4 regions of the Janthinobacterium leeuwenhoeki genome follow, and region 1 is predicted to be linked to each of the others. Evidence: predicted binding sites of a transcription regulator. Region 1 holds the regulator's gene; each other region holds the start of a gene.
The links. The regulator FNR, encoded in region 1, switches genes on or off when oxygen is low (the NO sensors DNR and NnrR bind a similar motif). The targets are predictions, from matches to a motif close to TTGATNNNNATCAA.
Positions count from the first base shown of each region.

Region 2: the regulator FNR is predicted to act here: its motif matches at 2,849-2,862, upstream of paaA (1,2-phenylacetyl-CoA epoxidase subunit PaaA).
Region 3: the regulator FNR is predicted to act here: its motif matches at 1,881-1,894, upstream of ACQ4WS_RS18940 (universal stress protein).
Region 4: the regulator FNR is predicted to act here: its motif matches at 1,907-1,920, upstream of ACQ4WS_RS03530 (glycine-rich domain-containing protein).

Region 1 covers NZ_JBNYXT010000010.1:65,364-72,576, reverse strand. Annotated here, with positions in the region: gene ACQ4WS_RS11010 (response regulator) at 1-3,030, opposite strand, end outside; gene fnr (fumarate/nitrate reduction transcriptional regulator Fnr) at 3,271-4,029, shown strand; gene ACQ4WS_RS11000 (FixH family protein) at 4,033-4,557, opposite strand; gene ccoG (cytochrome c oxidase accessory protein CcoG) at 4,704-6,086, opposite strand; gene ccoP (cytochrome-c oxidase, cbb3-type subunit III) at 6,091-7,011, opposite strand; gene ACQ4WS_RS10985 (cbb3-type cytochrome oxidase subunit 3) at 7,004-7,207, opposite strand; gene ccoO (cytochrome-c oxidase, cbb3-type subunit II) at 7,209-7,213, opposite strand, start outside.
Region 2 covers NZ_JBNYXT010000036.1:46,147-53,359, forward strand. Annotated here, with positions in the region: gene paaE (1,2-phenylacetyl-CoA epoxidase subunit PaaE) at 1-98, opposite strand, end outside; gene paaD (1,2-phenylacetyl-CoA epoxidase subunit PaaD) at 139-678, opposite strand; gene paaC (1,2-phenylacetyl-CoA epoxidase subunit PaaC) at 678-1,445, opposite strand; gene paaB (1,2-phenylacetyl-CoA epoxidase subunit PaaB) at 1,460-1,744, opposite strand; gene paaA (1,2-phenylacetyl-CoA epoxidase subunit PaaA) at 1,775-2,764, opposite strand; gene paaX (phenylacetic acid degradation operon negative regulatory protein PaaX) at 3,032-3,961, shown strand; gene ACQ4WS_RS21660 (hypothetical protein) at 4,077-4,328, opposite strand; gene ACQ4WS_RS21665 (M14 family metallopeptidase) at 4,470-5,594, shown strand; gene ACQ4WS_RS21670 (methyl-accepting chemotaxis protein) at 5,989-7,213, shown strand, end outside.
Region 3 covers NZ_JBNYXT010000027.1:31,566-38,778, forward strand. Annotated here, with positions in the region: gene ACQ4WS_RS18930 (hypothetical protein) at 1-354, shown strand, start outside; gene ACQ4WS_RS18935 (hypothetical protein) at 551-910, shown strand; gene ACQ4WS_RS18940 (universal stress protein) at 931-1,797, opposite strand; gene phbB (acetoacetyl-CoA reductase) at 1,967-2,713, shown strand; gene ACQ4WS_RS18950 (TraR/DksA family transcriptional regulator) at 2,874-3,245, opposite strand; gene ACQ4WS_RS18955 (VOC family protein) at 3,355-3,774, opposite strand; gene ACQ4WS_RS18960 (hypothetical protein) at 3,858-4,325, opposite strand; gene ACQ4WS_RS18965 (hypothetical protein) at 4,310-5,101, opposite strand; gene otnI (2-oxo-tetronate isomerase) at 5,190-5,981, opposite strand; gene ACQ4WS_RS18975 (DEAD/DEAH box helicase) at 6,116-7,213, opposite strand, start outside.
Region 4 covers NZ_JBNYXT010000003.1:38,959-46,171, reverse strand. Annotated here, with positions in the region: gene ACQ4WS_RS03535 (sensor histidine kinase) at 1-1,848, shown strand, start outside; gene ACQ4WS_RS03530 (glycine-rich domain-containing protein) at 2,040-2,756, shown strand; gene ACQ4WS_RS03525 (hypothetical protein) at 2,844-3,083, opposite strand; gene ACQ4WS_RS03520 (hypothetical protein) at 3,326-3,595, opposite strand; gene ACQ4WS_RS03515 (hypothetical protein) at 3,794-4,054, opposite strand; gene ACQ4WS_RS03510 (SDR family oxidoreductase) at 4,138-5,055, opposite strand; gene ACQ4WS_RS03505 (CDP-6-deoxy-delta-3,4-glucoseen reductase) at 5,068-6,093, shown strand; gene ACQ4WS_RS03500 (MFS transporter) at 6,184-7,213, shown strand, end outside.

The sequences.
Region 1 (7,213 bases):
CAGTTCCAGTTCCTGCGCCGTCTGCGCCAGCAGCGCCGGCACGGCGTCCAGGCGGCCCGCATCGATGGCTTCCTCGGTGGCGAACGCGGCGCGGATCAGGCGTTTCGTGCCCAGGGTGCCCACGGAGCCGCGCACGCTGTGCAGGATGCGCGCCACGTCGCTGTGGCGGCCTGCCTGCAATGCCGTTTCGGCATCGCGCACGGGCGTCATGCCCTTGTTCAGCGCGTCTTCCACCATGCGCCGCAGCACGCCGCGCCCCTTCGCGTCGCGTCCCATCACGCGCATCAGCGGCGCCATGGAAAATACCTCTTCATCGGCGACACGTGCCGGCCCGGCCATCTGCATGTGCGGGTGCTTGGGCAGGTGGCGCAGGATGACTTCCATCATCTCTTCCACCACCACGGGCTTGGCGATGAAATCGCTGATGCCGGCCGTCATGCAGCGCTCGCGTTCGGACGCCAGCACGCCGGCCGTCATGGCGATCACGGGCAGGCTCAAGCGCAGTTCCGTGCGGATGATGTGGGTGGCGCTGAAACCGTCCATGATGGGCATCTGCATGTCCATTAGCACGATGTCGTAGCGCAGCGCTTCCGTGCGCAGCCGTTCCACGGCTTGCAAGCCGTCGCCCACCACGTCCAGGGTGGCGCCCATGTGTTCGAGGATGCCGCGCGCCACGGCCTGGTTCAAATGATTGTCTTCCACCAGCAGGAAATGCACGCCGGCCAGTTCCGTGCCCAGCGGCTGGTGCAGCATGCGCTGCTCGTCGCCATCGTTCTTGGCGATCAGCGCCTGGTGCAGGGCATCGAACAGGCTCGATCCCGTGATCGGCTTCATCAGCACGACATCGGCTTCGGCCGCGCTGGAGATTTCCTCCAGGTGGTTGCGGGCGAAGGCATTGACCATCACCACGATGGGCTGGCGCTGGCCGCTGGCCGCCTGGCGGATGGCCTTGGCCGTGGCCAGACCGTCCATCACGGGCATGTGCCAGTCGGCCAGCACCACGTCGTACGGCTGCTGCTGCGCCAGGCGTTCGCGGTACAGCTCGATGGCGGCAAAGCCGGAGTCCACTTCGTCGGCCAGCCAGCCCCAGGCCTCGATCAGCTTGACGATCAGTTCGCGCGTGGTGCGGTTATCATCGGCCACCAGCAGGCGCAGCTGGCCCAGGGCCGGCGTGCGCCGCGTTTCGGCCGGCTGCGCCAGCATGTCGAAGGGCACGCTGAACCAGAAGCGGCTGCCCTTGCCTTCGCTGCTGGCGACGGCGATATCGCCGCCCATCATGTGGATCAGCTGCTTGCTGATGGCCAGGCCCAGGCCCGTGCCGCCGAAGCGCCGCGTGATGCTCTGGTCGCCCTGTGAAAACGCGGAAAACAGCTGCTGTTGCTGCAGTTCCGTCATGCCGATGCCCGTGTCGCGCACTTCGAAGCGCAGCCAGGCGCGCCCGTTTTCGCTCTCGGCCAGGCTGACGGCCACCACCACTTCGCCGCTCTCGGTAAACTTGATGGCGTTGCCGGCCAGGTTGACGAGGATTTGCTGCAGACGCTGGGCGTCACCCATGAGGCGCCGCGGCACGTCGGGCTCGACGGCAATGGCCAGTTCCAGCTCCTTTTCGCCCGCATTCATCGTCATCGTCGTCGCCAGGGTATTCATGACTTCGTCGAGGTCGAATTCGACGGGCGACAATTCCATGCGCCGCGCCTCGATCTTCGAATAGTCGAGCACGTCGTTGAGGATGCCCAGCAGCGACTGGCCCGCCACGCGCACCATGGTCAGATACTTGCGCTGTTCCGTATCGAGCTTTGTATTGCCCAGCAGATACACCATGCCCAGCACGGCATTGAGGGGCGTGCGGATTTCATGGCTCATGTTGGCCACGAAATCGCTTTTCGCGCGGTTGGCCGCCTCGGCCCGGTCGCGTTCCTGTTCCAGCTCCGCCGCGCGCGCTTCGAGTTCCTGCTGCAGGCGGTCGCGTTCGCCCATCAGACCGTTGAACGCTTCCGTCAGTTCGCCGATCTCGTCGCGCTGCTGCACCGGCACGGGGGTGAAACGGCCGCCGCTGGTGCGCAGGGCCAGCAGGGTGTCGCGCAGGCGCACCAGCGGCGACAGCAGGCGCACGGTGACCCAGCCCAGCACGGCTGCGGCCAGCAGCGAGGCGAGGATGCTCCACAGTACCAGCCGGTACAGCACGCCATCGAACGGTGCGAAGGCATCCGCGACGGGCAGCGAGGCGGCCAGCAGCCAGTTCACCGATTTCAGGCGCTTGAAGCTGTTGACGGCCGTGATGCCGCCGCTGTTGGTGCTGACCATGCTGCCTTCGCCATCTTGCTTCAGCAACTCGGTGGTGCTCAGGTTGGCGTTCGGCTGGCGCGGCTGCAGCAAACGGCTGGTATCGGGGTGCAGCACGTAGCGCGGCACGGCGCCGCGCGTGAGGATGAAGTAATAGCCGCTCTTGCCGATCTTTTCCGAACGCAAGCGGCCCAGCAGGTTGTCTTTGTACAGGCGCAGCACGCCGATCACCACGCCAGCCACCTGGCCATCGGCGGCCAGTACGGGCGCCACCATCTGCACGATGGGCATGCCGCTCGACTTGCCCAGCATGGGTTCGGTGATCATGGGCTGGCGCGTGCGCAGCACGGTCTGGAAGTACTCGCGCTCGGCGACGTTGATGCCGATGCGCCCGGCCACCTGCGGCATGTCGGCCACGATGGCGCCATGCGCGTCGAGCACCAGCACGTCATCGAACAGCGCCAGCATAGAGCGGCGCGCATAATATTCGCGCAATTGGGCTGGCTGGGCGATCAGTTCCGGCGGCTGCTGCCTGGCCGTCAGCGTGACGATTTGCAGCAGCATGCCCAGCTTGTCGTCGAGTTCGGCAGCGGTGCGGCTGATCAGGGACGACTGCTGGCTCAGCAGTACTCGGGTGAAGTCGTCGCGCATGTGTTGCACCTGGATCATGGTGACCAGGGCGATCATGGCGATCGAGGTCAGGCTGGTGGCCAGCGCGACTTTTGCTTTAATGCCGAGAGGCTTCATGATTTCCTTTTCAGTACCGGGCGGCACAGGCGGCAGACGACGCTGTCAGGAATTTTCCTATCAAAACATTAACTTGGCAAGCGGCGCCGCGTAAATTGCCCTTCCCCGCAAGGGCTTTTGACGATGTTGCCATGTAATTAAAGTCAGAACGTCGTTTATTCAGCGCAATTGCGGTGAAATTGGCACACGGCAACCGTGTATGCAGTAAACTTGTTATTGCATTTTATAAAAGGTACCGACATGACTGAAGCGCTACTCACTCCCACCTTGCCTACAGTGAACGTGGAGGCGTTGCGTGCGCGATGTTCGACCTGCAGCATGCATCAATTGTGTCTGCCGATGGGCCTCGATGTGGGCGATATGGACAGGCTGGACCAGATCATCGGCCGCCGCCGCAAGATCGTGCGCGGCGCCTCGCTGTTCCGCATCGGCGACTCGTTCCAGAACCTGTATGCAATCCGCCTGGGGCACTTCAAGACATACCAGATCAATCCGGGCGGCGAAGAGCAGGTGACGGGTTTCCAGATGGCCGGCGAACTGCTGGGCATGGACGCCATCAGCGCCGACCGCCACCACTGCAATGCGGTGGCGCTGGAAGACAGCGAAGTGTGTGAAATTCCCTTTTCCAGCCTGGAACAGTTGCTGGGCAATATGCCGACCCTGCTGCGCCATTTCCACCGCATGATGAGCCAGGAAATCACGCGCGAGCAAAGCGTCATGCTCTTGCTGGGCAATATGCAGGCGACGCAGCGCTTTGCCGCCTTCATCGTCAACCTGGCCTCGCGCTATGAGGCGCGCGGTTATTCGGGCAGCAATTTCCAGTTGCGCATGTCGCGCGAGGAAATCGGCAACTACCTGGGCCTGACCATCGAAAGCGTCAGTCGCCTGCTGTCCAAATTCAAGAAGGAAGGCTGGCTGCGCGTCTCCAACCGCGAGATCGAAATCCTGCAGCCGGCCAAATTAAAAGCCATCACCGCCGGCACGGACGTTTGCAAATAAGACTTACAGTTCTTCATCCGCATGCAGCGCGATACTGCGCTGCAGCGGCCAGGTCCAGATGCCGGACAGGCGCCACTCGCGTTTGTCGTTTTCCACCAGCACTTGCCATCGGCTGCGCTCGAGCATCGGCAGCGCCACGCTAAAATTGCCGGCCGCATCGGGCTGCACCAGCAGCTTGATATCCTTTTCCGGCAGGGTCGCATGCGCCAGGTGCAGCTGCAACGGCCCCTGGTAAGCCTTGCCGAAGCTGTGCACGGAACCGGTCAGGCGCGCTGACGCCACGTCATACGACAAGCTGGTATCCATCGCCAGGTCGCTGGCGATCGTGTCGCGCTTCAAATCCTGGTTGATCGCCTTGCCCTGCTTGTAATAGTCGCCCACCACCAGCGCATCGGGCTGCGTAAACGCGATATAGCCCATGAAGCTGCCGACGACCACGGACAGGCCGGGGCCGATCATCAGCAACCATGGCCAGCGATGCTTGTACCACGGGGCAACGGGGGCTTGCAGCTTGAGACTGTCGGACATTTTGTTCTCCTTGGGGTCAGACCCTTTGGGTCTGACCCCAGCTTTTGCTTCTGGGTTGAAAATAAAGTAAAGCTAACGCATGTTTGATGCTACCCCTACGGCGAAATACCGGGGTCGGACCCAGAGGGTCCGACCCCGAATCAACATCACCGCGGCACGATGAATACCGCGCTTTCACGCACATGCAGCGACGGGTCGTCCAGCGAGTGCAATTCGATCGCAATCTTGTTCGAGCCTTTCTCGCCGACGCCGTGCGGCGCACGCAGGCGTATCGGCCAGCCCAGCGTTTCCGTCGGCTGCAAGGTCACTTCTTCGCGCGTCAGCAAGGTCAGGCCCGGCAAGCCGGAAGCGCTGATTTTAAAATGCTGGATTTGCTCCGAGGTGTTCATGATCTGCAGGCGGTAGACGTTTTCGATCATGCCGTCTTCCACTTCGCGTCCCATCGAACCGCGGTCGCGGATCACGTCCATTTTCAGGGGCGTGCGCAGGGCCAGCGAAGTACATACGGCGATGATGATCAGGGCCAGGATGGAAGTGTAGATCAGCACGCGCGGGCGCATGGCGCGCTGGCGGATCTGCTTCGAATTGAAGTTGTTTTCCATCGCATGGTCGGTACTGTAGCGTATCAGGCCACGCGGCCGCTCGACCTTGTCCATCACGCTGTTGCAGGCATCGACGCAGGCGGCGCAGCCGATGCATTCATACTGCAGGCCGTTGCGGATATCGATACCGGTCGGACACACCTGCACGCACAGGGTGCAGTCGATGCAATCGCCCAGCTTGTCGTTGTTGCCGGCCTTCTTGCTGATGGCGCCACGTGGTTCGCCGCGCTTGGTATCGTAGGTGATGATCAGGGTGTCCTGGTCGAACATGGCGCTCTGGAAGCGCGCGTAGGGGCACATGTATTTGCACACCTGCTCGCGCAGCCAGCCTGCGTTGCCGTAGGTTGCCAGGCTGTAGAACAAGACCCAGAACCATTCCCAGGGACCGAAATTGAGGGTGGTCACCTCGCGCGCCAGTTCCTTGATCGGCGTGAAGTAGCCGACAAAGGTAAAGCCCGTCCACAGGGCGATGGCGCCCCATGCCAGGTGCTTGGCCGTCTTCTTGAAGGCCTTGCGCACGGAGGGGCCCTGCTTGTCGAGGGCCATGCGCGCGCTGCGCGTGCCCTCGATGCGGCGTTCGACCCACAGGAAAATTTCCGTGTATACCGTTTGCGGGCAAGAGAACCCGCACCACACCCGCCCGGCAATGGCCGTGACGAGGAACAACAAATACGCACAGATGATCAGCAGGGCCGCCAGATAGATGAAATCCTGGGGCCACAGCACGACGCCGAAAATGTAGAACTTGCGCGTGGTCAAATCGAACAGCAGGGCTTGCCTGCCATTCCAGGTCAACCACGGCAAGCCGTAGAACGCCAGCTGGGTAAGCCATACGCATACCCATCGCCAGGTAGCGTAGCGTCCTTTGGCCTCGCGAGGGTAGATCTGCTCGCGGGCCGCATACATCTTGATGACTTGAGGTTCCATTACGTCATTTCACGGGCGTCTGGGGATTCGACAGGCTCCAGACATACGCCGACAGCACGTGTACCTTGGATTCGCCGAGGAAATCGCTGAAGGCCGGCATGGTGTTGCTGCGTCCCTTGCGCACGGTTTCCATGATGGTATCGGCGCTGCCGCCGTACAGCCAGATCTTGTCCGTCAGGTTAGGCGCACCGAGCATCGGGTTGCCCTTCGCATCGGCGCCGTGACAAGCCATGCAGGCGCCGAACTTGGCCTTGCCCAGCACCGACTTGACGGGATCCGAGGTGGAACCGGACAGGCTCAGCACATAATGGGCCACGTTCTCGACATCCTTTTCGGAACCCAGGGCGGCGCCCATCGGTGGCATCTGCCCATTGCGGCCATGCAGGATGGTGGTCTTGATGATGTCGGGTTCACCGCCATACAGCCAGTCCTTGTCGGTCAGGTTGGGGAAGCCCTTGTTGCCGCGCGCATCCGAACCGTGGCATTGCGCGCAGTAGGTCAGGAACAGACGCTGGCCGATGGCTTGCGCCTGCGGATCGGCGGCCACCGTCTTCAAGTCCTGGCTCAGGTACTTGTTGAACAGGGGGCCGTAGTCGGCTTCCGCCTTCTTCAGCTCTTCCTCGTACTGGCCCGTCGATTTCCAGCCCAGGCTGCCGGCATAGTTGCCCAGGCCCGGGTACAGGAACAGGTACGCCAGGGCGAAGACGATGGTGATGTAGAACAACCACATCCACCAGCGCGGCATCGGCGTGTTGAGTTCCTTCAAGTCCTCGTCCCAGACGTGGCCCGTGGTGCCATCGGCAGGGGCGCCGTCGACCACTTTGATTTTCGACTGCGAGTACAGCAGCACGCCGCAGCCGATGATGCCCAGCAGGGACAGCACGATGATGTAGATATTCCAGAAGCCATTGGTAAAATCAGCCATGGTTGCGCTCCTTCGCCACGCTCATCTCGGCCTCGGCCGGATAGTCCAATGCGTCATCGTCGAACGGCAGGCGCGCCGCCGCGTCGAAGTCGCTGTTGCTGCGGCTGAACGTCCACCACAGGATGCCCACGAACGTCGTAAAGGAAACCACCGTCATGACGCTGCTGGCGCTGTCAAACAGGTTTTCGATTGCCATGCTAAT
Region 2 (7,213 bases), on a different contig from region 1:
TGCTGCTGCAGGTCGGCTGGCACGTCGAACGTGACGGCGATGGTGTCGCGCGTTTCGTTGCGCACGTTCGATACGCACAGCGGATAAAATTTACTCATGCTTCATCTCCAGTTTCTTCGGAACGTGTGCCTGATTTTTTTAGTGGCACTTGAAGTAGTCAAACGGTTCGCGGCAAGCCAGGCATTTGTACAGGGCCTTGCACGGCGTGGAGCCGAACTGGCTGGTCAGCTGCGTATGCGTGGAACCGCAGTTCGGACAGATCACGTCCAGCTTTGGCATCGCCTGGCGCTTGACCCCGCCCGCTGTTCCGCTACGAAGGCCGCTGATGTCGATCACCTGCTGCTGCGGCGGGGCGATGCCATAGCCTTTCAGCTTGGCCTTGCCCGCTTCGCTCATCCAGTCCGTGGTCCAGGCGGGCGCCAGCTGGTTCACCAGGGTCACCTTGGCCACGCCATGGCTGCGCAAGGCCTCCGTGACGGCGTCGGCGATCACCTGCATGGCCGGGCAGCCCGAATACGTGGGCGTGATCGTCACGATGCACGCATCGCCATCCGTGACTTCGACGGCGCGCACGATACCCAGGTCCACCACCGAAATGACGGGAATTTCCGGGTCCGGCACGTCGCCCAGCCAGGCCCAGACCTGGGCGGCATCCAGCGCTGCCGTGGCCGTGTTCATTACCACTCCGCCCCGGGATAGGCGCGCTGCAGGAACTGCATTTCGGCCAAAATGAAACCCAGGTGTTCCGTGTGCGTGCCCTGCTTGCCGCCCTTTTGCATCCAGGCGTCGGGCGCCGGCATGACAAGCGTCGCTTCGGCGAAAATCTCGGCCACGTGTTCGAGGAAAGCCCGGCGCAGCACGTCCGATGGCGGCGCGATGCCGGCGGCAAGCATGGCCTGGTCGACGGCGTCATACTTGAACATCTCGCCCGTGTACATCCACAGCTTGTCGGCGGCAGCCTGCGTCTTGGCGTGGCTGTCCGCCGTGCCATCACCAAGGCGCACGATCAGGTCGCCGCTGCGGCGCAAGTGGTAAGTGACTTCCTTGATCGATTTTTGCGCCACTTCGACGATGCGCGCATCCGTCGATTTTGTCAGCTCCAGCAGCTGGAAGTAGTGCCAGCTGTCGAAGAAGAACTGGCGCATCATGGTGTCGGCGTAATTGCCGTTCGGCTGTTCCACCAGCAGGCAGTTCTTGAAGTCGTGGGCATCGCGCAAAAAGGCGATGTCATCTTCGTCGCGGCCCGCGTTTTCCAGTTCGGCCGCATAGCTGAACCACAAGCGCGTCTGGCCCAGCAAGTCCAGCGCCACGTTGGTCAGCGCCATGTCTTCTTCCAGCGCCGGGCCCTTGCCGCACAGCTGCGACAGCTGCTGGCTGAGGATCAAGGCGTTGTCGCCCAGGCGCAGGAGGTAATCGAACTTTTGTTGAGTGACCTTGTCATCCATTGCAGGCGCTCCCATCACAGGTTCTTGACTTCTTCCGGCATCGGGAAGAAGGTGGGATGGCGGTACACCTTGCTGTTCGATGGCTCGAACAGGGCACCCTTGTCGCCCGGGCTGCTGGCGACGATATCGGCCGCGCGTACCACCCAGATGCTCACGCCTTCATTGCGGCGCGTGTAGACGTCGCGCGCATGGTTGACCGCCATGGTGGCGTCGGAAGCGTGCAGGCTACCCACATGCTTGTGCGCCAGGCCGTGCTGGCTGCGGATGAAAACTTCCCACAATGGCCATTCTTTGCTCATGTTGCTATCCCCTATCTGTCTTATTGATATTCAGGCTGCCGCTTTGCTAGCGGCTTGCTTGTCTGCGTAGGCGAGCAAGGCATCGCGGAACCATGCACCGTCTTCATAGGCTTTCACGCGTGTTTGCAAACGTTCGCGGTTGCACGGGCCATTGCCCTTCAAGACATTGTTGAACTCGGACCAGTCGATCTCGCCGAATTCATAATGCCCCGTTTCTGCATTGAACTTCAGGTCGGGATCGGGCACGGTCAGGCCCAGATATTCGATTTGCGGCACGGTCTGATCGACCATGCGCTGGCGCAATTCATCGTTCGAGAACAGCTTGATGCGCCATTGCGCCGATTGGGCGCTGTTGACGGAAGCGGCGTCGGACGGACCGAACATCATCAGGGACGGCCACCACCAGCGGTTCAAGGCATCCTGCGCCATGGCTTTCTGCTCGGGCGTGCCCTTGCACAGCGACATCATGATGTCGTAGCCCTGGCGCGCATGGAACGACTCTTCCTTGCAGACGCGGATCATGGCGCGCGCATACGGACCATACGAGCAGCGGCACAGGGGAATCTGGTTGATGATGGCGGAGCCGTCGACCAGCCAGCCGATGGCGCCCATGTCGGCCCACGACAAGGTGGGATAGTTAAAGATGCTGGAATACTTGGCTTTGCCCGAGTGCAAGGCTGCCAGCAAGTCGTCGCGCGACACGCCCAGGGTTTCTGCAGCGCTATACAGGTACAGGCCGTGGCCCGCTTCATCCTGGATCTTCGCCAGCAGGATGGACTTGCGTTTCAGGGTAGGCGCGCGCGTGACCCAGTTACCTTCAGGCAATTGACCGACGATTTCCGAGTGCGCGTGCTGCGAAATCTGGCGGATCAGGGTCTTGCGGTAGGCGTCCGGCATCCAGTCCTTGGCCTCGATCTTGATGCCTTCGTCGATGCGCGCCTGGAAAGCGCGCTCTTCCTGGCCCATGTCGTCGATGGAACGGACGTTCTTTAGGCCGGTTTCAACCATTTGTGCGTACATGATCTGTCTCCCATGTCTTTGATTTTGCGCAGCAACGCGGTGCGATGAACAGATAATACGATACAAAAATCTATTTGCATACACTTGATGTGAATCATTTTAAAAATTCGTATCTTGTGCGGCTTTTTTGTGCGTATGATATTGCTGATGAGAAAACACTGCGAAGTGCCACCCGCGCTTCCGGCAAATTATTGCCGCGCTACCCGCGCAGCCAAGTAAACTGCTGCTTTTATTGAACCGACCGCAACACGGCCAGACCGGAACCACATGAAGAACACCCGCTGCACGGCATGGATAGCCGATTTCCTGGAAAGCGACCCACCGCGCTCGAAGTCCCTGGTGATGACCATCTTTGGCGACGCCATCGTGCCGCGCGGCGGCGCCATCTGGCTGGGCAGCCTGATCGAACTGCTGGCACCATTCGGCGTCAATGACCGTTTATTGCGCACCAGCGTGTTCCGTCTGGCGCAGGAAGGCTGGCTCAGCTCGCAGCGCGACGGCCGCCGCAGTGCTTATACGATACGCCCGGAGGCGCTGGCCCGCTTCGAACGCGCCTATCGCCGCATCTATGCGCCGCTGGTTGTGCACTGGGATGGCAGCTGGACCCTGGTGATCGGGCCGGCCGGCAGCATCGGTGCCGCGGAGCGGGGTGCGCTACGCAAGGAATTATTGTGGGCGGGCTATGGCTTGATTTCTCCCGGCATCTTTGGTCACCCGGCCAGCAATGCGGAGGCGCTGGAAGATATCCTCGTGCGCAACGAGGTGCAGGGCAAGCTCTACGTCTGCCACACAACGGAATTGCCGGGCGTCAGCACGCGCCCCCTGCGCGACATGGTGGGCGACTGCTGGGATTTGTCGGAAGTGATGGCCGGCTACGAAAAATTCATCGCCAGCTTCCAGCCGCTGTTGACCCTGCTGCAAGAAGAGCCCGTGTTCGATGCCGAGCAAGCCTTCGTCATCCGCTCGCTGCTGACGCACGCCTACCGCCGCGTACAATTGCACGACCCTCAACTGCCCGTCGAACTGTTGCCCGAACCGTGGCCCGGCACGCAAGCCTATGCGCTGGCGCGCGACCTGTACCGCCTCACGTATGCGGCGGCAGAGGAACATATCCTGGCCACATTGCGGTGCGAGGATGCGCAGGCGCCGGATGTGGAGCCCTGGTTCTACGAACGTTTCGGCGGCCTGAACACCTGACAAAACGTCCATGGCGGCGTTGCAGGGCCTGGGCGTACATTCGTACTGCCTGCGGCCCCGCGCCTTGCCCTGAACATTTTTCAGGCGTTCAGCAAGCGTCGTTATCAAACTTCCATTACTTGGCGACGACTTGCTTCGCCCCCGCCAACAAATCCTGCCCCAGCTTTTCCAGCGCATTGGCCTGCACCAGCATGGTGTCGAGGATGGCGACGTTGAAGGTCAATTCGGCCGGCGTCGTATAGCCGGGAAAACGCAGGATGCGCAGTAATTCCTGCAAGGTCGTGCCCTTGCCCAGGTGCGCCAGAGCGTCGCTGAGGGCGCTGACTTTTTTTTCCAGTTCGCGTATGTGCTTGCCATTGTCATCCATGATGATCTCCCCGTGTCGGAGCTTCCACGTTAGCAAAGCACGTGCGTCGTCGTTTGCGCCAGCACAAAGAGCACCGCAAAACAGGTATCATCGCGCCATTGCACACGATGCAAAACCCATACGTTTTTATCAGGAACACTCATGACCATTAAAATCAGCCAGCAATTCGACGCCGGCGCGATCGAGGTGCTGCGCGCCGACGATGCACTATCCATCGAGTTGAACATCCGCAAGGATTCCCACGCCGACATCACGCAGTGGTTTTACTTCCGCCTGCAAGGCGCGCAAGGCGAGGCGTGCACGATCCGCTTCATGAATGCAGGCAAGTCGGCCTACCCGGACGGCTGGAAAGACTACCAGGCCGTGGCCAGCTACGACCGCGAAACCTGGTTCCGCGTGCCCACCAGCTTTGACGGCGCCGTGATGACCATCGAACACACGCCGGAAGAAGAAAGCGTGTACTACGCCTACTTCGAACCGTATCCATGGGACCGCCACCTGGCCCTGATCGACAGCGCGCAAGCGTCGCCGCTGGTGCGCCTGATCGACCTGGGCAGCACCGTGGAAGGCCGCGACATGAATCTGCTGGTGGTCGGCGACGCCGATGCCGAGAAAAAAGTTTGGGTCATCGCACGCCAGCATCCCGGTGAAACGATGGCTGAATGGTTTGTCGAAGGCATGCTCGAAGCGCTGCTGGACCAGGCCAATCCGTTTGCCCGCCAGTGCCTGCAGGACGCCGTCTTCTACGTGGTGCCGAACATGAATCCGGACGGTTCCGTGCATGGCAACCTGCGCACCAACGCGGCCGGCGCCAACCTGAACCGCGAATGGATGACGCCGACCATGGAGCGCAGCCCGGAAGTGTTCCTGGTGAAACAAAAAATGCATGAAATCGGCTGCGACCTGTTCCTCGACGTGCATGGCGACGAAGGCTTGCCTTACGTCTTCGTGGCCGGCAGCGACGCGCTGGAAAATTTCACGCCAACACAGAAGGCCGAGCAAGACCGCTTCATCGCCGACTTCAAGGTGGCCAGCCCCGACTTCCAGGATGAGCACGGCTATGAAGACGGCCCATTCACACCGGAAGTGCTGACCATGGGTTCGCCCCACATCACGCACGCCTTCGGCTGCCTGTCGCTGACCCTGGAACTGCCGTTCAAGGACAACGCCAACGATCCCGACCCGCAAACGGGCTGGAGCGGCGCCCGCAGCGCCGCCCTGGGCGCGGCCGTGCTGCAAGCTATCCTGTCCACCTTGCGCGCCTGAGCGCCAGGGCCGGACCGGCCTGCTTGATCCCATGCCCCGCACGCCGGGGCATTTTTTATGCCCGCACGACAAGCGTTGTTGGCCGAGTCGTTTTCTTTCCGAACTTCTTGCCTGCCAGAAATTATCGTCCTACACTCAATAACAGAATCGGGCCGTGCCACGCTGCACAGCCCAGCAAAAATACGCCGCCTGCCAGGCCGCCACGCCCCCACCGGCGATCTGGCTGGCGCATCCACGGCATTGTCCTTGGCATCACACAGCCCCATACCTGCCGAGCTAGCTTTCTGCACGAAAAAACGACCGCCTCAGCATCGTGCCGCACCCTGCCCATCTGGCTGGCTCGTGCTCACATGGTGCCGGGCGCTTCCCGCATGTCGCCAAGAATGGATTCCCTATGTCTCAGTTTAAAATCAGTACCCGCCTGGCCTTCAGTTTCGGCTTGATCATTGTCCTGCTTGCCATGGTGGCATTTGTTTCAGTGAGCCGCATCCGCAACATCAATGCCACGACGGAAAAAATCCTCAATGACCGCTATGTCAAGGTCATGCTGTCCAATACGATACAGTCGGAGGTCAATGTCCAGGCCCGCCTCTTGAGCATCGCCATCATCGGCGCCAACGATGCCGACGAAGTCAGCAGTTCCTTGGCCAAGATTCAGGCATCGATCAAAAAGAACCTGGGACTGCTGACGCGCCTGAAAACCCTGGTCAACACGCCCGAGGGCCAGGAACTACTCCAGGCCGCGATGATCAGCCGCGAAAGCTATGGCAAGACGCGCGATGCGAATATCAAGCTGTTGCAAGAAGGGAAAACCGAAACGGCAGGCATCTTCCTGCTGACGCAGCTGCGTTATCCGCAAGAAAAATTCCTGACGGCACTGGCAGCCATGGCCAGCTTCCAGGAATCGCTGATGGAAACGGAAGGCAAGCAAGCCCTCGCCGACGGGCGCCTGGCCATCATCCTGACCCTGTCGCTGTCCATCGCCGCGACGCTCATTGCCCTCGCGCTGGCCATCCTGATCAGCCGCTCCATCAGCCGGCCCATCGGCGAAGCCGTCAAGGTGGCGCAACGGGTGGCGGCCGGCGACTTGTCGGGCAGCATCGACGCGCGCGGCACCGATGAAACGGGCATGCTGCTGCGCGCCCTGAAAGAGATGAACAACAACCTTCAAGGCATCGTGGCCCGCGTGCGCCATGGCACGGATGCCATCGCCCATGGCTCGCGTGAAATCGCCTCCGGCAATATGGACTTGTCTTCGCGCACGGAGCAACAGGCCAGCTCGCTGGAAGAAACGGCATCGTCGATGGAGGAACTGACGTCGACCGTCAAGCAGAATGGCGAAAATGCACGCCAGGCCAACCAGATGGCGCAATCGGCCTCCAGCGTGGCCAGCAAGGGCGGCCAAGTGGTGGCGGAAGTGATCACGACCATGGATTCCATCAATGCCTCGTCGAAAAAAATCGTCGACATCATCGGTGTCATCGACGGCATTGCCTTCCAGACCAATATCCTGGCCCTGAATGCAGCCGTGGAAGCGGCCAGGGCGGGCGAACAGGGACGGGGCTTTGCCGTCGTCGCCACGGAAGTGCGCAACCTGGCTCACCGCTCCGCCTCCGCCG
Region 3 (7,213 bases), on a different contig from region 1:
GGCGCCGCCGTCGGTGCGGGCATCGGCGCCGCCGCCACCCTGGCGACGGGGCCGCTGGGTCCCGTAGTGGGGGCGCTGGTGGGCGCTCACGTGGGTTCGCTCTACAGTTTGAATAAAATGAAGGAGGCGGGCGAGCCCGAGAAGCATGGCGAAAACAACGGCGAAAACCGCCGCCAGCCACGCCATCCGGGCATGCTGATCGCCGTCGCTCTGGGCGGCCTCGACGAGCGCGAACGGGCGCTCGAGGCGCTGCACCGGCTGGGCGCCGAGCATATCGAAGAAGCGGAAGGCACGATTGCCAATGGCGACTGGCATGATTTCGACCCGCTCAGCATTCCCGTGCTGGTGGCCTGAATCAGCGCATCGGTGGCGCAAACTGCATAAATTCCGCGCCGCATGAAATTTAGGTATGATCCTTGTTAGCATTGCTGATTATTGGTAAACAATGCCGACAGGGATAGTTTCCGCGCGCCCGAAGTGACACTGGACCAAGGTGACTGCCCGTAGTACTTGCCTCGCATGCTAACGAGTATGGATAGGAGGGCGCGTCATGACACAGGCATGGTTCATTCTGACACGGGCCGATGGGCGCGACATCTGCGCGCCCTCGCCGGCACAGCTGGCCGATGCGCTGGCCGAGGTCTACCGTGGCGGCGCCGTCACGCCGGACGGCAGCCCGGCCGCCGTCCTGTTGCGCTTCGGTTACGACGATGGCTTGATGTATCAGGTCGAGGTCGCTAGCGGAGGCGAAGTCACTTTCGAAGAATGGTCGGACCGCGATTGCGAAATCGCCCTGGCCAGTCCGCGTCACATGTCGGCCCTGCCGCAGGGCGACGCGTTGCAGCTGTGGCAGTGGCTGGCGCAGCGCCAGGTGGCGAAGATCCGCAGCCAGCCCTGGCAGGGCGGTTAGCCCGCCGCTTTCAATGCGCCTTAGTGCGCCATCAGCACGGGGATTGTCATGCTTTGTAGAATCGTGCGCGTGACGCCACCGAGGATGGTTTCGCGCAGGCGCGAATGGCCATACGCTCCCATCACCAGCAAGTCGGCCGACAGGTCGGCCGCCTGCGACAGCAGCGCTTCGCCGATATCGCCGCGCCGCACGCCACCGCCATCGAGCAAATGCAGCCGCGCTTCCACGCCGTGGCGCGCCAGGTAGTGTGTCAGTTCGGCGCCCGGCAGTTCGCCGTGCTCGGTGGCATGCACCTGGGCGTCGAAGATGGCCACGTGGACTTGCCCGGCGCGCTGCAGCAGGGGCAGGGCGGCGCTTACGGCGCGGCTCGCTTCCTTGCTGGCATTCCAGGAAATGAGCACATTGCGCGCTGCTGCCGGCGGCGCCAGCAGGGGCAGCGGCGCCGCATACGGCACGATCAGCACGGGACGGCCCGAATGCAGCAGCACATAGGCGGGAAAGTCGCGCATCACGGACGGCGATTTATCCTTGGCATTGTATTGGCTGATGACGACCAGGTCCGCATAGCGGGCCAGCAGGCTGATGCCGCCGGCTGCCTCGTCATCGAGCACGCGCTGTTCGAACGAGGCGACGCCGGCCGCGCGCACCTGCGCCTCGAAACCGTCGAGGGCGCGCGTCGCGCGTTCCCGCAGGAAATTCAGGTGCAAGCTCAGATTCGGGTCGGCATCGAGGTCGGGCTGGTTCTGGTACAGCAGGCGCGACACGCCCGTCAGGGCCACGCCCGTCAGGTGGCCGCCGCAAGCCTGGGCGATGCTGGCGGCCGCTTCGATGCGGGCGGCGCGCCCTGCGCTGTCGTCGATGTGCAGCAGCACGGTTTTGTAGGTCATGGCGTAGCCTCTCGCTGTGGAGTGAATCTCATTCTGGCACAGACCGGGGCGTCGGCCGCGCACGACTGCATCAGGCTGAGCACTTGATCTGGCGCAAAGCTGGCAATAAAAACTGCTCCTACACTTGATGCCACGCAGAACAACCATCGCAAGCGGGGGAGAGACAGCAATGAATGAGCAAAAGGTAGCGCTGGTCACGGGCGGCATGGGTGGCCTGGGCACGGCCTTGTGCCGCCGCCTGCATGCGGCGGGCTTTGGCGTCGTGGCGGCGCATACGCCGGGCAATGCCAGGGTGGAAAGCTGGCTCGGCGAACAGCAGGCGCAGCAGTATTATTTTCATCCGCTGGCCGTCGACGTGAGCGACTTCACCGCCTGCAGCGACGCCGTGGCACGCGTGCTGGCGCAGTTCGGCCGCATCGACGTACTCGTCAACAACGCCGGCATCACGCGCGACCAGAGCATGCGCAAGATGGAATTGCCGCACTGGGCCGAGGTCATGCGCACCAATCTCGACAGCCTGTTCAACATGAGCAAGCAGGTGCTCGAACCCATGCTGGCTAACCGCTGGGGCCGCATCATCAATATCTCGTCCGTGAGTGGCCAGAAGGGCGCGTTTGGCCAGTGCAACTACGCGGCCGCAAAGGCGGGCGCGCACGGCTTCAGCAAGGCGCTGGCGCTGGAAGTGGCGCGCCATGGCATCACCGTCAACACGGTCTCGCCCGGCTACCTGCGCACGCAGATGGTGACGGCCGTGCCGGCCGATATCCTGGAAACGAAGATCCTGCCGCAGATTCCCCTGGGCCGCCTGGGCGAGCCGGACGAGGTGGCGGCCCTGGTGGCTTACCTGGCGTCCGACGAGGCGGCATTCGTCACGGGCGCGAATATCGCCATCAATGGCGGACAGCATATGAGTTAAGCAAGCGTAGAGCTTGCAGTAGGGCAATGACAGTAGAGGAGACCCGTCCAACCCAGCCGGCGCACAGACGCTGGCGGCGGACGCATGGCAGTCGCTGGACAACAAAGGGCAGGGCAGCGATGCCTTGCCCTTAGTCGTGTGGCGTGGTTGCAAGGAGAGTTCAGCGCTGGGCTTTTTCCTGCCGTGTCTGGCAATCGATGCACAGGCGCGCTTCGGGGCGCGCGTTCAGGCGCGACAGGCCGATGGCTTCGCCGCAGTTGTCGCACAGGCCGTAGCTGCCATCGGCACACCTGGCCAGTGCGTGCTTGATGGTGGCCAACTGTGCCAGGTTGTGCTCGGCCGCTTCGCTGACGAGGGCGTTCAAGGTGTGCACGCTGGCATTGTCAGCCGGCGAGGCTTCGATTTCATTGAGCAGCGAGGCGCGCGCATCTGCCTCGGCCGCTTCGTTCTCTATCTGTTCCAGCAACGCCAGCTTGCGTTGCTCCAGCACGCCCTGCAGGCGCTGCAGCTGGTCTTGCGGCAATCCATTCATGGCTGTCCCCGATAGGCGTCTGTCCTAGATGGTAGTCCAGGATGGGCGGCTCTGCTTGCGCTGCCAGCCTGCGCCGCGTTTGACGCGGCGCAGGCTGGCAGCGGTCGTTCTATGCTGGTTCCTTGAGGCAGTTGATCATCCAGGCGACGCCGAACTGGTCTTTCAGCATGCCGAAGCGTTTGGCCCAGAACGTTTCTTCCAGCGGCATCTGGATGCTGCCGTCACGCGCCAGTGCGGCGAAGACCCGTGCCGCCTCTTCCGGCGTATCGACGCTCAGGCAGATCGCGCTGCCGCGCATGCCCTTGGCGCCATCTCCGGCGCAGCCGCCGTCCGAGCCCATCAGCATGGTCGGCCCCAGCTGCACCGAGCCGTGCATGATCTTGTCATACCAGTCTACCCTGACTTGCTCCTGGCCTGGCGAGCCGCGATACGGCATCAGGCACAGGTCCGTGCCATGCAGGTGCTGGCGGTAGTATTCCAGCGCTTGCGCGCAGTTTCCATCGAATTGCAAATACGGTTCGATACGCATATTGGTCTCCTCTGGTCATCGTCCCGCCAGCACAATTGCCAGGCGGGGACGTCCCAGTATAGGCGCTGGCCGGCCGATTTCAATCAGTCCGGCGTCATCTCTTGCAGCCGCTCACGCACCTTGCCCAGGGTGCTGAGGATGCGCTCGGGATTGCCGGCGAGGACGGCGCTACCCAGGTGCAACAAGCTTGTCGCCAGGCTGATCCAGTGCCGCACATCGTCGTTGCGGGCGATGCGCAGGCGTACCGTGTCGAGCAGGCCGCTGAGCTGGCGCTGCGCCGTTTCCAGGCCGTCCACCGTGTGCCCGGCCGCATCGGCATACAGCTGGTTGGCTTGCTGGCGCAAGGCCACTTCCAGGGCGAAGACGGCTTGCGCCTGGCTGTGGCTGATGCCGTTGGCGCCCTGGCTGGCGCGCTTGCGGATGGCGCGCATGACGGCGCCGTGCAAGGTGACGGCCGCCTGCGACAGGCTGTCAGCCAGTTGCTCGACGCGCATGGCGCTGCTGAGAGCCTCTTCGCGGCGTTCGCTGCTGCTGCCTACCGATTCGTCCATCTTGCCTCCGTGGTGGTGAGGGCGGCAGCGAGCTGGGCGTGTTCGCGCGCCAGTGCCGCCAGTTGCCGGCGCGCCAGGGTATGGCGCAAGCCAAGCAGGCGGTATTCCTCTGTTTTGCTTTGCTGCATGTTTTTCGCCAGCACGGCCAGCAGGCGCTGCTGCGGCGCGTCGGCATACGCGATTTCCACATCGAGCAAGCCGAGCACCATGTCGCGCTCGTTGTCACCGCTTTTGTCGTACAGCGCCAGCAAGCTGTCGAGCGCGGCCAGCAGCGCTTGCAGCGGCGCGTCGCCCTCGTGCAGCACTTGCGCCAGATGCGCCTGCTGGCTGGCCGCGCCGCCCAGGCGCGACAGTTGCTGCAGCAGCAAGGTGTAGGCGCGGACATGGCGGTCGTCGATGCCGCTGCCGGGCCAGGCGCGGATGGCGGCGCCGGCGCTGGCCAGTTCTGGCTGCACGTCATACGCCTCGGCATCGGCCAGCCGGCCCAATGCCTGCAGGTACAGGCGCACGGCCTGCGCCAGGCGTGCGACGTCCGCCTGCGCGGCGCGGCGTTGCGCATCGAGCAGGCGTTCGCGCGCGTCTTCGGCCGGCGACAGATAGGGGCGGGCGCGCTGGTAAGTGTCCACGTGGCGCTGCGACAGTTCGCTGAAGGCGGTCAGGGCGCCGGCGCCGGCGGCTAGGGCGCGCACTTGCTCCAGGTCGGTGCGCGGACTGGCGCAGCCGCACAGCAGAATAGCCAGGCAAAGGGCGCGGCGATGGCGGAGCAGGGCAGACACGTCACCTCTCGACAGAAAATACTGTATGGAAAGGTATTGTCGTGCCGGTCTGCGCCGTCCGCCTTGTGCGGGCGCAAGCGCGCTGCGATCAGGCGCCCCTGATGTCAGTCAATTGCTCGCGCCAGCCCAGTCCAGCCAAGGTGTCGCTGACGGGACGGTATTCGCAGCCGACCCAGCCGGCGTAGCCGACCTGGTCGAGCAGCTTGAACACATGGCGGTAATTGATTTCGCCCGTGCCCGGTTCGTGGCGGCCCGGCGTGTCGGCGATCTGGATGTGGCGGATCAGGGGCAGCAGGGCGCGGATGGTGTTGCTCAGTTCGCCCTCCATGCGTTGCATGTGATAAATGTCGTACTGCAGGAAGATATTACTGCGCTGGCAGTCGGCGATGATGTCGGCCGCCTGCTGGCTATGGTTCAGAAAGTAAGCGGGCATGTCGTAGTGGTTGATCGGCTCGATCAGCACGTTGATGCCATGCGGACGGCAGGCGTCGGCCGCATATTGCAGGTTGCCGATCAGGCTTTGCCGCGCCCGCTCCAGGCTCATGCTGGGCGGCACGATGCCTGACATGCAGTGCAACTGTTTCGCCCCCAGCGCCAGCGCGTAGTTGAGCGCCAGTTGCACGTTGCTGCGGAATTCCTCGCCCCGGCGCGGATCGCAGGCAATGCCCCGTTCGCCGTGTTCCCAGTCGCCGGGCGGGAAGTTGAAGACGGCCAGCTGCAGATGGTGGCGTTCCAGCCGCATGGCGATCTGGCGCGTCTCGACGGCATAGGGAAACAGGAATTCGACGGCATCGAAGCCCGCCTCCCTGGCGGCGGCAAAGCGGTCCAGGAAGGGCAGTTCGGTAAACATCATGCTGAGGTTGGCAGCGAAGTTCGGCATGGCAGCACGCAGGTGAGGAGGATGGTTTCTATCCTAGCCCAAATCGGCAATCGGTGGTATGCATAAAAAAACCGTTCCAGAAGCAAGTCCTGGAACGGTTTTTTATTGCTGCGATACGCGCTTACCCGCGCGTATTATCGGCCGCGGCCACCAGATCTGTGGTTGGCTGCCGAACGCGGCGCATTGCCGCTGCGGTTGCCGCCGCCACCGCCGCCCGATGGGCCGGCGCTGCGTGGCTTGGCGCCGCTGCCGCCGGTTTTCACGCGCACCACGGCGCCAGCTGGCGCGCGGCTGTTGTTGCGGTGGCCGCCGGTGCCGCTGCGCAATTGCACAGGCTGGGCGCGGGCGTTCAGGTCTGGCTCGAAGCCTTCGATGACTTCGCGCGGCAGGGTTTGCTTGATCAGCTTTTCGATGTCTTTCAACATTTCGTGCTCATCCACGCAGACCAGCGACACGGCTTCGCCCTTGGCGCCGGCACGGCCCGTGCGGCCGATACGGTGCACATAGTCTTCCGGAATGTTCGGCAAGTCGTAGTTGACGACGTGCGGCAACTGGTCGATATCGATACCGCGCGCGGCGATGTCGGTGGCGACCAGCACTTGCAAGGTGCCATCCTTGAACTCGGACAGCGCGCGCGTGCGCGCCGACTGGCTCTTGTTGCCGTGGATGGCCAAAGCGCCGATGCCGTCCGCGCCCAGTTGCTCGACCAGCTTGTTGGCGCCATGCTTGGTGCGCGTAAATACCAGCACTTGCGTCCAGTTGTTCGACTTGATCAGGTAGGACAGCATCGGGTGCTTCTTGTCGCGGTCGACGGGATGGATCTTTTGCTTGATCACTTCCACGGTCGAATTGCGGCGCGCCACTTCGATCATGGCTGGCTTGTTCAGCAAGCCGTCGGCCAGCGCCTTGATCTCTTCCGAGAACGTGGCCGAGAACAGCAGGTTCTGGCGTTTTGGCGGCAGCACGGCCAGCACTTTCTTGATGTCGCGGATGAAGCCCATGTCGAGCATGCGGTCGGCTTCGTCGAGAATCAGGATTTCCACTTTCGACAGGTCAACCGTGCCCTGGCCCATATGGTCCAGCAGGCGGCCCGGCGTGGCGACGAGCACGTCGACGCCATGTTTGAGCTGCTTGATTTGCGGGTTGATGCCGACGCCGCCGAAGATCACGGTCGAGTTCAGTTTGGTGTATTTGCCGTAGGTGCGCACGCTTTCCTCGACCTGCGCAGCGAG
Region 4 (7,213 bases), on a different contig from region 1:
GCCGGCGAACACTCCTTATCTGCTGAAAAAAGACCGCTGTGGCTGCTCGGCTTTGTGATGTCGATGATGATGGGCCTGCTGCTCTACATGGCCGCCTCGCGGTTGATCGAAAAAGATGCCAGGGACCTGTTCAACAATCTGGCGCGCAATACCCAGAAGAACATCGAATCGCGCATCAGGTCGTATACCAACCTGCTGCGCGGCACAGCCAGCCTGTTCCACGCCAACGAACACGTGAGCCGCGAGCAACTCCACCGCTACGTGGCAAATATTGCCCTGCAACAGAACTACCCGGGCGTGATGAACATCAATTACAGCCAGGAACTCGACGAGACGCAGCGCGCCGGCTTCGAAGCGGCCATGCTGCGCGACTATCCAGCCGGGCGCGATGGCTATCCGGCATTTGCCATCCATCCGCCCGGCCCGCGCGACTATTATTCCGTGCTGATGTACATCGAGCCGATCGCCACCGCGCCGGAAAAGTATGGCTATGACATCGCCTCGCGCCCCCTGATCGCCGAAATGCTGGCGCAGTCGCGCGATTCCGGGCACATCAGCAATTCCGGCATGCCCGTGCCGATGGACGACCGGCCGCAATTGACGGGCATGGCCATGCGCCTGCCCGTGTACCGCTACGGCATGCCGACCGGCACGGTGGAGCAGCGGCGCATGGCTTACCAGGGTTCCGTCGGCATCGGCTACGACCTGGTGTCGATGATGCGCAGCGCGCTGGCCGACATGCCGGTACGCAACGTCCGCCTGACCCTGTTCGATATCGACCCGCAGGCGCTAGAACAGCCGAACTTGCCGCTGCCATTGCCGCACGACATGCGCCCCATCTTCGACAGCGCGGCGGCGGGCATGCATGCGCCATGGTGGCAACCCGGCAACTCGGGCCGCTACCTGAGCAGCACGCTGCTGATCGAACACAATGGCCGCATGTGGCAAGCGCTGTTCAGCGTGCGCAAGAGCGACCTGTATACACGCTTCGAAACCTTCCTGCCGTGGCTGGCCCTGCTGATCGGCTTTGCCAGCACCATGCTGTTATATATGCTGTTCCATACCCTGGCGTCGTCGCGCCGGCGCGCCATCCAGATGGCCACGGGCATGACGGAGGAATTGCGCGCCAGCCAGATCCGCCTGCAGTTGTCGCACCAGAAACTGCGCCGCCTGGCGGCCCACGCCGACCAGATCAAGGAAGAAGAGCGCAAGCGCATCGCGCGTGAGATCCACGATGACCTGGGACAGAACCTGCTGGTGCTGCGTATCGACGCCGACATGCTGGCCTCGCGCACGCAGCGCCGCCACCCGCGCCTGAACGCCCGCGCCCGCTCGACCCTGGAGCAGATCGACGCCACCATCAAGAGCGTGCGGCAAATCATCAACGACTTGCGCCCTACCGTGCTGGACCTGGGCGTGAACGCAGCCGTCGAATGGCAGGTGGCGCAATTTCGCCAGCGCACGGGCATCGCCTGCGAAGTGAGCGAAAGCCATGACGACATTTACCTCAGCGATCAATGCGCGACGGCCCTGTTCCGCATCCTGCAAGAGTCGCTCAGCAATATTTCCCAGCATGCGAATGCCAGCCGCGTGCAAATCAAGCTGGAAAAGTGCTGCGATACGGTGTCGATGAGCATCAGCGACAACGGCGTGGGCGCAGCCATCGACGGGCGCAACAAGCTGGGCTCGTTTGGCCTGGTGGGCATCGAGGAACGCATCAAGTTGCTGGGCGGTACTTTTTACATCGAAAGCAGCCCGGGCGCCGGCATGAGCGTGCACGTCAGCGTGCCGCTGGGCGCGGATGCGACAGCGTTTCCCTACCAGGAAGAAAGCCGGGCCAGCGGCTGACAGGCGCGCGCCCGCATCAAGCAAGCTCAGCTTGCATATTTCGCAATTAGATGCAATATTGATGTAGAACAACTCAGCGCCTGACCACCAAGGGCCAGGCATTCCTCGACTACTTGCAAGGAGTACACACCCACCCCTTCCCCCCCCTGTTTCACCGTATTTCCCACAACGCTCTTTACTAAAGGACATTCATGGATACGAACGACAGTTTCAAGGCAATTGCCGATTTGAATTTGGACGCGATCAAGGTCAAGCTGATGCACCGGGAGTCAGGCGAAGGATGGAGTCTCGAGAAGGCGAATGCGGTGGAATTCGAATACCGCCGCTTCCTGATCCTGATGAAACAGTTTCCGGAAGAGGAAACTGCGCCTTTGATGGACGTCGATACCTTCTGGCACTACCACATCCTCGATACCCTGAAATATGCGGCGGACTGCGAACAGGTGTTCGGTTACTTCCTGCATCACTTCCCGTACATCGGCCTGCGCGGCGAAGACGACGAAGCGGCGCACCACCGCGTGGGCGAGCGCATGAAGCAATTGTATGAACAAACGTTCGGGGAAGATTATATCCGCGCAGAAACGGCGTATTCGGGACGCGCCGTGCAGGCGGCGTTTTCCAGTGCAGCCGTGCAGGCGACCGCGTATTCGGGCCGGGCTGTGCAAACAGCATTTTCCAGCGCAGCGGTACAGGCGACGGCCTACTCGGGCCGGGCCGTGCAAACGGCGTTTTCCAGTGCGGCGGTGCAGGCGACAGCGTATTCGGGCCGCGCGACCGGGGCTGCCAGCACCGCATTTTCCAGCGCGCCGGCCTCACTGAGCGCAGCGGTGGTCAAGTCGTCCACGCCTGGCCTGGAAATGGGGCGTTTCTATATCGATCGTCCGGTACTGAACCGCGACCCGCAATAGAAAAGCGGAAAACAGCTGTGGCTGCCGCACGCGGCAAGCCTGACTTACCCAGACGGCACATCTCAGTTTGCCGTCTGTCGGGCGCTCTTAGGCAGCCATCAACTCGCGCAATTCCCGAATGCTGAAATCGCTGATTTCATGCATGCGGATAAGGATCGTGGCGCCGATCGGCAAGGTGTTGTGACGAATCTTGCTGATGACCGGCGGCGCCACTTCCAGAGCTCGCGACAGGGCAGCATCATTTTTCAGCTGCAGCTTGTCGATGATCGCGTCGAGGACGCGATTCGGGTTGTAGGTAGGCAAAGAGGTAATTTGTTTGAGAGACATGATCGAAAATCCGTACTTGTTGTATTAAGGCAAAAAGAAACCGAATGTCTCTTCTGCAATAATTCATGGTAAACACACTAAAAAGCGCCATCACTTATGCGGCCTTTACGCCACAAACAATATAATACACGCTATTGTTGATTTTTGCGTAACTTAAAGCAAAATTGTGATAATTGAAGAGAATTGACGCACTTGGAATGTGCTAGAGGATAACTCAAATCGGAAAAATTTGCTGCACGTCATCAATTTTTACGATGAGCAACACCGCTATGCATGAACCAGGCTATGGTCATGAGGGTGCTCAGGCGGGCCATTTCCGCTGAAAAATGCCAACCTTGCGCGGCCACGCCGGCCGGCGTGGCCGTCAGGCAGGTGCCGGGGAAGGCATCCGCGCGGTCGCAGGCCAATTGCCGGCGGATTTCATCGGGCGGCGACGGCGGCAGCAGCGCACGTTCGCGCCGGCGCATGTAGGCGCGCACTTCTTCCTTGCTGGGGTGACTTGTAGCTCGCATGACTCGCTCCTGCTGACGGGAAACAGCGTCGCGCTAACTGTAGAGCCCGCCACAAGAGCCCGGACGCGTGGCGACATTGCTCACCATATCGCCAGCGCGCCATGACGCGTTTGCGCTGCATCAAAGGCACGGCCGCGGTGTTGCGCCGAAGCCCATGCTGCCCCACGGCCTGACGGCCAGAAGCCCAGTGCCCCGTACTTATTTCTTTTGCTGGCGCACGCGCTGCTGCTGTTTTTCCTGCGTTTGCTGGCGATTCTGCTTGCGCTCGAACAGGGTGACCGCATCCTTCTTGGCTTGTTCGGCGGTACGCATTTCCTCATGCGCATCGTGCGGGACAAAAAATTCGGCATCCTGCGCCGCCACGACCAGCTTGATCGCGGCCTCGTCGTCGAGGTCGTACAGTTCCGTCAGGACGGTGGTGACCTCGTCCAGGTATTCTTCGTAAGTGAGGGTGCTCATGCGGTATTCCTTAAGTGAATGGCGCACCACCGGAACGGCGCGCTGCGCGCCGGCCCAGGAAAGTGCGCAGATAACCGGCCATTTTACCCGATGCCGGCGCCGTCGGCAGACAGCGACTGCAAGGCATCGGCCACGCGCGCGTAGCGCAGGCGCACGCCCAGCTCGCGCTTGAGGCGCACATTGTGCAGGCGGCGCGATTCGGACATGAACGACAGCAGCATCGGCGTGACCACTTGCTGCAGCTCGGCACGGGGCAGGCGCGGCGGGCGCGGCAAGCCGAACGTGTCGGCCACGGCATCGAAATACTCGGCCATTTTGAGTTCACTGTCATCGCTGGCGTGATACACGCGTCCCGGCTTGCCCCGCCACAAGGCCCGTTCGATGATGCGCGCCAGATCATCGGCATGGATATGGTTGGTGTAGACATCGTCGCTTGCCGCCAGGGCTGGCGTGCCCTCGCGCAAGCGTTTCAACGGCAGGCGGTCGTGCGCATAAATGCCGGGCACGCGCAGGATGGCCACGCTGGCGCCACGGCGCGCGCCCCAGCCACGCAAGACCTGTTCGGCATCCACGCGCCGCTTCGCGCGCGCATTCGCTGGCGCCGTCGGCCGCGTTTCATCGACCCAGACGCCGGCGCAATCGCCATACACGCCGCTGGTACTCACATACACCATGCGTGCATGCTCGGGTAAAATGGCGGCCAGATTGCGCGTACGCTGATCCTGCAAACCCGACGACCGGGGCGGCGCCAGGTGCACGATCATGGTCGCCAGTCCCGCCAGCCGTTGCAGGCTGGCGCGGTCGTCGAGGTTGGCTACGATGGGCACGGCGCCAGCCGCCCGCAGCTGCGCGCAGCGCGCTGGCTGGCTGGTGACGGCAAAGACGCGAAAACGCGCGCGCAGCAGGGGCAGCAGCCGCATGCCGACGTCGCCGCAGCCCAGGATCAGCAGGCGCGGCAAGCCTGACGGCTTGCGCAAAGAGTGCATTAACATATTTTTCATCTCAAGGATTGTATGACTTTTCAAATTACTGTTCAGCCCAGCGGCCACCAATTCAGCTGCGAAGCGGACGAAACCGTCCTGTCGGCGGCGATACGCGCCGGCGTCGGCCTGCCGTATAGCTGCAAGAGCGGCGCCTGCAGTTCCTGCAAGGGCAAAATCGTGTCCGGCAGCGTACAGCATAAGCCATACCAGGCCCGCTCCCTGACGGAAGATGAAGCGGCGGCCGGCTACTCGCTGCTGTGCTGCGCCGTGCCCCAGGGCGACCTGGTGGTGCAGGCGCGCGAAGTGGCGGGCAGCAGCGATTACCCGATCAAGAAAATGCCGTCGCGCGTGACCAGCATCGAAAAAGTCGCCCCCGACGTCGTCGTGCTGACCCTGCAGTTGCCAGCCAGCGAGCGCCTCAACTACCGCGCCGGACAGTATATCGAAATCATGCTGCGCGACAACAAGCGCCGCAGCTACAGCATGGCCAGCGCGCCCGCCGATGGCGGCCCCGTGAGCCTGCACATCCGCCATATGCCGGGCGGCCTGTTCACCGACCAGGTCTTTGGCAGCATGAAAGAGCGCGACATCCTGCGCTTCGAAGGCCCGATGGGCACTTTCTTCCTGCGCGAAGATTCCGACAAGCCCGTCGTGCTGCTGGCCTCGGGCACGGGCTTTGCCCCACTCAAAGCCATCGTCGAGCACATGATCAACGAGCAATCCCCACGCCCGATCACCCTGTACTGGGGCGCGCGCCGTCCGCACGACCTGTACATGGATGCGCTGTGCCGCCAGTGGGTCGCCGACTTGCCGCAGTTCACCTATGTGCCCGTCGTCTCGGACGCCCTGCCGGAAGACGCGTGGGAAGGCCGCACGGGCTTCGTGCACCAGGCCGTCATCGCCGACTTGCCGGATATGTCCGCGTATCAGGTGTATGCCTGCGGCGCGCCCATCGTCGTCGAGTCGGCCAACCGCGATTTCGTGCAACTGTGCCAATTGCCGGCCGACGAATTCTACGCCGACGCCTTCACCACGGAAGCCGACCTGGCCAAGTAAGCATCACCTTCCAGACAGCGGGGTGCGGCTGGCGCGGCACCCGCCGCCGCCAGTCTGCCTCCTGCCACCGCGCTGTTCCCTGGAAATTTCATGTCTCTCGCCATCCTGCGTCACCGCAACTTCGCCTGTTACCTGTCCGCCCGCGTGCTGGGCACGGTGGCCGTGCAGATGCAAAGCGTGGCCATCGGCTGGCAGGTGTACCAGATCACGGGCAGCCTGTTCGACCTGGGCTTGATCGGCCTGGCGCAATTCGCGCCCTTCCTGGTATTGATTTTGCCCGCAGGCCACGTCGCCGACCGCTACAACCGCCGCAACATCATCGCCTGGTGCCTGGCGGCGCAACTGGCGTGCGCGCTGGCCCTGCTGGCGTTTACGTTAAGCAATATTTCCATGGTCTGGCCCGTGTTTGCCGTGCTGGTGCTGTTCGGCAGCGCGCGCGCCTTCATGATGCCGGCCACGCAAGCCGTGCTGGTGAACATGGTGCCCACGCAACACTTCAGCCGCGCCGTCGCGCTCAGCTCGTCGAGCTCGCACGTGGCCATCATCCTCGGGCCCACCCTGGGCGGTTTGCTGTATTACTTCGGCCCCAAGGTGGTGTATTTGATCTCGTCCGCGCTGCTGGTCGCATCCGTCCTGCTGATGCGCGCTACCACGCCCGCGCCGCAAGTGGTGAAACGCGAACCCGTCAGCTGGCATACCCTGCTCGAAGGCTTGCGCTTCGTCAGGTCGAAACCCATCGTGCTGGGCGCCATTTCGCTCGACCTGTTTGCCGTGCTGTTCGGCGGCGCCACGGCCCTGTTGCCGGCGCTTGCGCATGACGTGCTGCATATCGGCCCCAGCGGCCTGGGCTTGCTGCGCACAGCGCCCGGCGCCGGCGCCGCCCTGTGCTCGATCGCGCTGGCCATCTTTCCCATCACGCGCCGCGTGGGCGCCTGGATGTTCGGCGGCGTGGCCGTCTTCGGCCTGGGCACGCTGGTGCTGGGCAGCACCAGCTATTTCCCGCTGGCGCTGGCGGCGCTGTTCCTGATGGGCGCCGGCGACATGGTCAGCGTCTACATCCGCCACCTGCTGGTGCAGTTCGAGACGCCAGACGATATCCGTGGCCGGGTCAGCGCCGTGA